DNA from 3 places in the Proteiniborus sp. genome. Region 3 is predicted to be linked to each of the others. Evidence: riboswitches for the same ligand, from Rfam matches in the RefSeq annotation. Region 3 holds a riboswitch; each other region holds the start of a gene.

What was found. Region 3 has a riboswitch for molybdenum cofactor ahead of ABV008_RS07055 (S-layer homology domain-containing protein). Riboswitches for the same ligand answer to the same signal wherever they lie in the genome.
Region 1: linked by a shared signal. The riboswitch ahead of ABV008_RS14925 (S-layer homology domain-containing protein) and the one ahead of ABV008_RS07055 (S-layer homology domain-containing protein) in region 3 are both predicted to bind molybdenum cofactor.
Region 2: linked by a shared signal. The riboswitch ahead of ABV008_RS12830 (NADH-dependent [FeFe] hydrogenase, group A6) and the one ahead of ABV008_RS07055 (S-layer homology domain-containing protein) in region 3 are both predicted to bind molybdenum cofactor.

The regions. Positions count from the first base shown of each region.
Region 1 covers NZ_JAWRHZ010000065.1:58,267-61,447, reverse strand. The annotation lists gene dhaK (dihydroxyacetone kinase subunit DhaK) at 1-230, opposite strand, end outside; gene ABV008_RS14930 (prolyl oligopeptidase family serine peptidase) at 618-1,325, opposite strand; molybdenum cofactor riboswitch at 1,643-1,765, shown strand; gene ABV008_RS14925 (S-layer homology domain-containing protein) at 1,868-2,914, shown strand; gene ABV008_RS14920 (Ig-like domain-containing domain) at 2,976-3,181, shown strand, end outside.
Region 2 covers NZ_JAWRHZ010000060.1:65,221-68,401, forward strand. The annotation lists gene typA (translational GTPase TypA) at 1-939, shown strand, start outside; molybdenum cofactor riboswitch at 982-1,100, shown strand; gene ABV008_RS12830 (NADH-dependent [FeFe] hydrogenase, group A6) at 1,361-3,097, shown strand; gene ABV008_RS12835 (ECF transporter S component) at 3,107-3,181, shown strand, end outside.
Region 3 covers NZ_JAWRHZ010000036.1:83,326-86,506, reverse strand. The annotation lists gene ABV008_RS07055 (S-layer homology domain-containing protein) at 1-1,389, opposite strand, end outside; molybdenum cofactor riboswitch at 1,563-1,687, opposite strand; gene ABV008_RS07050 (BUD32 family EKC/KEOPS complex subunit) at 1,680-2,312, opposite strand; gene mobB (molybdopterin-guanine dinucleotide biosynthesis protein B) at 2,312-2,812, opposite strand; gene ABV008_RS07040 (energy-coupling factor transporter transmembrane component T family protein) at 2,823-3,181, opposite strand, start outside.

The DNA.
Region 1 (3,181 bases), on a different contig from region 3:
TCACCAGCTACTGCTCCGTCTAACATGCCTGTTCCTACATATCCTCCGTGAGATGGCTCATGCCCACTTCCTCCACCACTTACCAAACCTACTTTACCTTTTATTGGTGAATCTTTTCTAACTAGTACATTGAAACCTTCTACTCTTTTCACATACTCAGGATAAGCTGCAACTATACCTTGAAGCATTTCTTCTACTACGCTTTCTCTGTCATTAATAATCTTCTTCACTACATCACTTCCTTTCAATAATTAAATTTACTAATAAAAACGCCTTTCTTTTAATTTGATTAATTTCCTAAGCCTTCACATAGCTTATAAATTCAGACTCTATGTTGTATTACATATATATTTTTAAGAACTTAAATTATGACAAGCCTTATAACTTTTTTGTTATGCAAAAAACCGCACTTATCTAGCCTTATGTTTTCATAAGTTAGATAGCGCGGTTCTCCAAATCTCCATTAAATATTTAATTAATATTATCTGTCCATTTGCTTATACTATAAATATGCCTCTCGTTCTAATTATATGCACAAGCCTTCAAATTTTTTATATATTATAGTTTCCTTAATAAAATAAACATTTTAAGCTGTTTCAGTGTGACTTCTCTTTCTTCTAGCATAGATTCTCTTCTAAAAAACCCAACACTTGACTGAGAGCCTCTATTGTTGCAAGTTTTTTCATATCATTATCAAATAAATGTCCTTCATTCTTAACAGTTATTAGCTTGTTATTTATTCCATATTCCTCTAACTTTTCTGCCATCTTAACCGATTGTTCATATGGCACATCAGTGTCCTTATCTCCGTGAATCAAAAGAGTAGGTGGAAAATCTGAACTTACATTATATATTGGACAAAAAGGTATTATCTTTTCTTTTTGAAATAATGTGTGATACCCACTTACTTCTTTTGTCCATATCCCTTTTTGTCTACAATATAAATAATATATAAATCTTTCTCTAAAACCCTGTGTTATAGCTTCATTGTTTATTACACCATAGGCTTCTTCTCTGGTAACTAAGGGCATTTTGCAGTAATACTCACTAGGCATACCATACCATTCTGCAAGTATGTCTCCATATCCGTAGAAAGATACTATTGAACTAGGTTTTTCTTCAAAAGTTCCAGAAAGTAAACCCAAATAAGCTCCAGCAGAACTTCCTACTACTACAATTTTATTGGGATTGATATTCAGTAAAACTGGTCCCTTTTCATCTAGCATATTATATGCCGAAAAAATTGTAAAGGTGGTATATTTTATGTATCCTACTTTTAATTGTATTAGTAAATCATCAGTTAATTTGATAAACAATTTCCGCATGCCATGGGGATAACATGCTGCTTGGGCAAGGATCGCTATCATAAGTACAGTCTTTAGCTTGCAGATGAGGACTTTGTTATAAAAAGACTTCTACGAAATCTACTTGACTTCGCATATGCCCTAAGACATTTCTATGGAGATATGATTGCGTCTAGATTTGGTCAGTTGCTAACAGAACATCTTACTATAGCAGCTTTATTGGTTGAGATGAAATTTGATTTTTAAATTGAGGTATGTCTATTATTAATTATGATTTGTCATAACATTAGAACATTAAGTTAAAATATATGATATAATTATTATTGATAATTTTATATAACTAAAAAATTCTACGAGATTGTGTTCCTACAGGCACTAGCTGCTACGGAAGCAATCCTATAGGGTATAATTGGAAACGATTATGCCTCCCTTTTGGAAAGTAGATAACTAATAAGCCAATCAATTCTTAATGGTTGACTCTGTATGTTACGGTTTCTAAAAGGAAGCCGTTTTTTTATTGCGGCTCTATATATTATTATACTAACTTTAAGGAGGAGTTTACTATGAGAAAAGAAACAAAATTATTCTCAACAATCAGTTTATTAATTGCTTTTTTAATGATGTTTTCAGTAATTTCTTTTGCTGACTCTACAGAAGGTGTTAAAGAAACTGAACAACCTCAATTCAATGAATGGGTACATAAGGGATGGTCACGTCTATACGAAAATGATACGTTTAATCCTGACAAAGCACTATCCAGAGTAGAATTTGTAGCTTTGATTAATAGCTTGTTTAATTTTAAAGAAACTGCAGCTATAAATTTTACTGATATACCAGAACAAGCTAACTATTACAAAGAAGTAGCTAAAGCTTTTAAAGCAGAATATGTTGTTGGAAAAGGTAACGACGTTTTTAGTCCTGATGCAGAAATTACTAAGGCAGAAGCTTATATGATGTTAGCAAGAGCATTAAAGTTAAATGTACAACAGGAAGCAGACAAGCTTTTACAGTTTAATGACTCTAAAGAAGTGCCAAAATGGGCAATAGGTGCTGTCGAAGCCTTATCCCAAAAGGGTTGGATAAATGATAAAAATAAAGTAAAACCTCTAGATAAAGTATTAGGTTCTGAAGCAGTTGTATTATTAGAAAAAGCTGTTGCCTCTAAGCCTGAAGAAGCCACAAAAGATGCTGAAGAAAGCATAACAAGCGAAGAGCCTTCTAAAGGTAATGGAAAATCTCCACTTTCATTTAAAGGAGCTTATTTTACATCAATTGTAGATAATAAATCCGTAGATTTAGCTAAGTTAGATGAAGGACTAAAAAACAATGAAAATATTATTATTAAATTAGAATTTGATCGTGGTATTGTCCGTGATAATTGGGAAAATAATCAGAAACAAATATTGCTTAAAGATAATGACGATCAAGAAGTATTAAATGAAGTATTTAGAATTAATGGTGTAGATAATGAAAAATCATATATATTTATTAAACCACTAACTGCTCTTGAAGCAGGTAAAAACTATAAAATTATTATGAGCAAGGATTTAAAAGCTAACAATGGTAGTTCCCTTGGTGAAGAAATAGTGGTTACTTTTTCAGTTCAGTAAAATACAGGGGGAGCTTGCTTCCCCTGTATTTTTATCATTATTAACTAGATAGGAGGCAAAAATGAAAAACAATAGACAATTTTATAAGATAATTATGCTTGTTTCAATACTCTTCTTTGTATCTATTGTCTCAGTTTATTCCAGCGAAGACGGAAAATCTATCCATTTAGACCTAGTAGAATCTATTCCTTCTAATGGAGAAGAATCAGTGGACAATGATGTACTCATACACCTTTTATTTAATAAGAATGTAGTTAATATGTCTGT
Region 2 (3,181 bases), on a different contig from region 3:
CCTGAGCGTCCTGAGCCACTTCCTTTCGTGCAAATATCAGAGCCAACTATAGCTATGACATTTTCAGTTAACAATAGTCCTTTTGCAGGTCAAGAAGGAAAGTTTGTAACATCAAGACAGGTTAGAGAAAGACTATTTAAAGAACTCAATACTGATGTAAGCTTAAGAGTAGAAGAAACCGACTTAACAGATTCATTTAAAGTATCAGGAAGAGGAGAGCTTCATCTTTCTATTTTAATAGAAACTATGAGAAGAGAAGGCTATGAATTTCAAGTTTCAAAACCAGAGGTTTTATTTAGAACTATTGAGGGAAAGAAACATGAACCTATAGAAAAAGTTACTATAGATGTGCCAGAAGAATTTGTTGGTTCAGTCATAGAAAAACTTGGACAAAGAAAAGGAGAGCTAGTTACTATGACACAGCCTACTGGAGGATATACTAGATTAGAATTTTTAATACCTGCTAGAGGGCTTATAGGGTATCGTTCAGAATTTATGACTGACACTAGAGGTAATGGTATATTAAATTCAGTATTTGAAGGATATCAGCCATATAAAGGAGATATTCCAAGAAGACCTCAAGGCTCATTAGTAGCTTTTGAATCTGGAGAAGCTGTAACATATGGGTTATATGCAGCACAAGAAAGAGGAACCTTATTTATTACACCAGGAACTAAAGTATATGAAGGTATGGTAGTAGGTCAAAATGCAAAGTCTGATGATATAGAAGTAAATGTATGTAAGAAAAAACAACTTACAAACACTCGAGCATCAGGCACAGACGATGCTCTAAGACTTTCACCACCTAATGTTATGAGCCTAGAGGAAGCATTAGAGTTTATTGAAGCAGATGAGCTACTAGAGATTACTCCCGAAAGTATTAGAGTAAGAAAAAGTATACTTGATAGTAGCTTAAGATATAAATCTAAAAAGAAATAAAATCTATTGACACAAATATCACAATAAATTATTATTTATATAATAATAGAATAATTCCGAGTTTATAATCCTAAAGACAATTGTCTATGGAATATAAACCTATGGGTATGAATAGAAATATTCATGCCTCCCGTGTTTGGAAAGGAGCCATATTTAACTACCGATATTGTTATACAACTATTGGTTTGTTTACTATTACAAAAAACTCCTTTTAGAAGGAGCTTTTTTATAATGAAAAGGGAAGCTTTACTTTATTATCTCATATAAAAGAACTTTCTATGAATGAGCTTTAAGCAGATTGCAGAAATCTTTGATTTCGTGCAAGTCGCTCTTATGCAGTGGCTCAAAAAAGGCTACCTTATAATTCTTTTTAGGAGCCTTTTTTATATAATTCAATATTTATTATAGGGGGACAAATGTTATGGAAAACGTTAACATTACGATTGATGGTATCAAGACTCAAGTACCAAAGGGGACAACCGTTTTAGAAGCTGCTAGAGGATTAAGCATCCATATACCAACCCTTTGTTTCCTGAAGGGAATCAATGAAGTTGGTGCTTGTAGAATGTGCGTTGTAGAAGTGAAAGGGGCCAGGACTCTCCAAGCATCCTGTATTTTACCTGTTTCAGAAGGTATGGAAGTTAAAACAGCCTCAAAAAAAGTTAGAGAAGCTAGAGCAACAATTCTTAAGCTCATTCTTGCAAGGCACGAGAGAGAGTGCCTCACTTGTTCCAGAAATCTTAACTGTGAACTTCAAAAGCTTGCTGAAGAAATGGGAGTAGATGGGCTGGAATATCAGGGAGAAAAAAATGTTTATGATATTGACCAGATGTCACCTTCAATAGTGAGAGATCCAAACAAATGCATACTTTGTGGAAGATGTATAAGCGTATGTAAAAGTGTTCAGGGAACAGCTGTGATAGATTTTGCTGGGAGAGGAATTAAAACAGTAGTATCTGCTCCTTTTAACAAAAGCTTGTCAGAGGTTGCTTGTATAAATTGTGGCCAATGTATAAAGGTGTGCCCTGTTGGCGCATTAAGAGAGAAGGATGATAGGAATAAAATATGGGATGCCCTAGAAAATAATGATACGTATGTTGTTGTCCAGACTGCTCCTGCAGTTAGAGTTGCTTTAGGAGAAGAGTTTGGTATGCCTGTAGGGACTAATGTAGAAGGGAAAATGGTAACTGCACTTAGAAGATTAGGTTTTGATAGAGTATTTGATACAGATTTTGCAGCAGACCTAACAATTATTGAAGAAGGTACTGAGCTATTAGGCAGAATAAAGAATGGTGGAAAACTTCCAATGATTACATCTTGTTCACCAGGCTGGATAAAATATTGTGAACATTATCACAATGATTTTCTAGATAATTTGTCAAGTTGTAAATCTCCTCACCAAATGCTTGGGGCATTGACCAAATCTTATTATGCAGAGAAAATGGGCATAGATTCTAAAAAAATATTTGTAGTATCTGTTATGCCTTGCACAGCTAAAAAATATGAATCTGCAAGAGAAGAACTATCTGTAAACGGATTCAAGGATGTGGACGCAGTTATTACAACTAGAGAGCTAGCCAAGATGATAAAGGAAGCTAGAATAGACTTTAAATCCTTAGAAAACCAAAGCTTCGATAAGGTTATGGGAGAATCTACAGGTGCTGCAGTAATATTTGGTGCTACAGGTGGCGTTATGGAAGCAGCTTTGAGAACTGTAGCTGATATATTGACAGGACAAGATTTAAAAGAAATAGAGTATGCTCCAGTAAGAGGACTTGAGGGCATTAAGGAAGCTACTGTAAAGATAGGAGATCTTGATGTAAAGGTGGCTGTTGCTCATGGTACAGGTAACGCAGGTAGACTTCTAGATAGAATTAGAAATGAAGAAGCTAATTATCATTTCATAGAGATAATGGGATGCCCAGGAGGTTGTATAAACGGCGGAGGACAGCCAATTATTATGGATAAGGATAAGACAGATGAAGTGTGCAGGCAAAGAGCACAGGGATTATATACTATTGATAGAGAAATGCCTTTAAGAAAATCTCATAATAATCCAGAAATTAAAGCTTTATATGATGAATACCTAGGGAAAGCTAACGGACATAAGGCTCACCACCTACTACACACTCATTATATAAAGCGAGAAAGATATTAGGTGATATATATGAATAAGAAAACAAAAACATTAACAAGAACAGCTATACTATTAGCAATTGCTTTAGTATTTCAATTTGTAAAA
Region 3 (3,181 bases):
ATAGGCAGTATCAGTAAGCTTTATTCCTGTAGTGCCAGACTTCATATTTTTTAATAGATGGTTTAGATTAATACCTTCATACTTAAGAGTTACTTCACTACCATCTCTTAAATCTACATAGTCTCCACGGAATGCTCCTGCATCTTGGCTTTCTAGCTCACGGATAGATACAGGAATACTTGTTTCAAGACCTGGTCCTTCAAAGGTTAAAGTAGCTCCTGTTATGGCATCAACATCATATGGAGCATCTCCTTCTAATCCTCCGTTAGTGATATGCTTATATGAGCTAGTTGAATAATCTACTCCACTCGATGATGAAACTTTTATTTCATTTACTAGCTTTATCTGTTGTCCATTTTGACTATAAATTCTAAAATATCCTTCAATAGAAGAGTCATTTTTTGCTGTATCATATACTGCTTTTACGTCGCTTTCGCTTGTCCCTACTTCATATACTAATACATATTGGTTTGAAGCATCTCTAATATCTGCTATTGTTACAGGATCATTAGGATATCCATCAGCTGCTATGAATTCAACCTTATCCTTATCGTCATAATCTTTAAATAAGCTACTTAAAGGTACTCCAACAACGTAATTAGTTTCTGGTCCTGATTTTTTCATATATGTCCAATTGCCACTTACTCTAGGCATTAAGAGAATATCTGCTTTAGTATACTCCTTATTTCCTATCTTGAATACAGTTGGCATCTCACTTCCAACAAGTATCTTATGTATTGTCTTATTAAATAGTGGATTGCTTTGCTCATTTACATGCTGCTGTCCTACCATAAGTAATGGTGCATCATCATCTGAAAGCTTTTCTAAAGAAGAAGTCTGTGGAATTACATCTGATGCACCCCTTTCTCCAGCTCTTTCAAAAGCAAGGATTGTATCTACTGTTACTTTTCCTGTCTCAACTCCATTACTTAGCTTTGGAAAATAATATCTTTCTAATCCAAAAGAAGGTGTTATAAGTTTCTTAGAAGTTGTTGAGTCTCCTTTAAATGTTGGGTCAAAGGTAACTTTATATCCATCTCTAGCCACAAAAGCAATAGGATACTCATTATACTTATCTTTTATAAAATTAGATTTGCTTAGTAAATCATTTACTTTCACACCTCTTCCGAGAAAGATGCTCTTAGTAGGTGTAGTATTAATTGTTGAATACAAATTAGTTGCCTGTGTCATAGACAATAGCTCATTTAGTGTGTATGATCTTTCATTAGAAGATCCTATGCCATCACCTGTAACAACTATAATTGGTTGCTCTGTTTCAGGTTTCCAGCTTTCAGCATAGGCAATACTATTTGAAAGTCCAGGAGCTACTAATCCTAACAACATTACAAAAGCTACTATGAATGATAAGCTCTTTTTAAAACATTTCATAAATTTTCCTCCTTTATTGCATTAAATGTTTAATTCTCAATACTTAAAATAGAATACCTCCAGAAAAGCTCAATTTGCTTAAAGCAGATTGCCGAAATCTTTGATTTCGTAATAGTCACTTTTGCAGTAGCTCAAAAAAGTAAAACTTCTTTTAAACAAAAAGAAGTCTTCAAAAATACATCAACATCACCCCTTTTCGCACTGGAAGGTAATGTAGTTTCCCACATTGCCCTATCGTTTTAAACATCATGCAGGTATAACTCTGTTTAGATGAATAAAATCGGAGTATTTTATTTAGTTTTGTTATTTATTGCTCTTCTTTTCTCAGCCTCTGTAGTGGCTAAAAGAAGGAAGCTGTCCATATCTTTAAGCTTTTTCTTTGAATAATTTTCATAGCTTTCCAAGAACCTGTTCATCATAGTATATTTCTCTTTTTTAAATGAAGGTTCATTTCTAAGTATGAAAAAACAGATATTTGATAAGTCTAATCTTATATCACCATATCCAACTTCCTCAAAGTCCAGCCCGTAAATATTGCCATTGCTATATATAAAGTTCCTGAGGTTTACATCCTTTTTTAAAAGACTATTCTTACCCTTTTTTATATCATGTAGTTTTGTCATCCACAATGCAAGCTTGTCTAACCATTTTCCTATCTTCAATCTATCTACTAAATCCACAACAAGTTCACCTTGAACATATTCCATAATGAGACTATCTTTATTCTTATATAATATTTCCGGAACTAATATATCAGAATCTTTAAGCATATTTATATTATCATACTCTATATCTAATAATTTTCTATTTTCTAAGCTGTATTCTTTTAAAATAGCAAGTCTTTCACTTGTACCTTCCTTGAGATTTATCAAATATACTTTATTCCTTTTGCTTTTCAATCTTTTCAACATTTCGAAATCCATTACTTACTCTCCCAATCCTGCACTGTACTTTCCACTAAATCTGTTAGCATTTCTATATTATTCATTGCATTAATGACAGGAAGATTATTATATTCTAATAATCCATTACTGATTACGCCACTTAATGCAAAGACACTTGAATTCATTCGCTTATTAATATCTTTTATTGAACCAGCACATAGTATTTTAGGTACATCAAAATCTGTAACTCCTTCTAATATGACAAAATCCTGATTATAGTATTTTAATATATCTTCCATTGGCAATCTTTCTTTATATAGTATATTGGTTTCATAAAGTCCTCTAGCAGATACTAAATCTGCCCCCGCCTTTCTATGTCTATCTGTATTAGACCCTTCAACCTCCATTGTAAATTCTTCATAATGAATTTCCTTTACTGTTCCTACAGAGTATCCACGTTTTTTTAATTCTCTTATAAGCATTTCTATAGTTGTTGTCTTACCTGACTTCGAATATCCATAAACAGAGAAAATCTTCATCCTAGTCCTCCTAACCGATGATATTAAATTGTAATAAAATAATCATAAGTGCAATTAATGTAGTAGCAAAAATAAGTACATAGTCAATTTTCCTCATTTGAAGTTTACAATAAGAGGTTCTACATTCATAAGCTCTAAAGCCTCTACTTTCCATAGATATTGATATGTATCTGGCTTTATCTAATGCCTTTACTATTGAAGGCATTAATATATATTTATATATAGAAATTTTCTCTTTCAAAGGTACTTTTTCTAAGCTGATTCCTGATAATTGTACTGCTATTACTGAATTCAAAAATTCTTCTCTAAATATAGGAAGGAATTTTATAGCTATCAAAACCATAAAAGCAATTTCATAAGGTAGTTTCA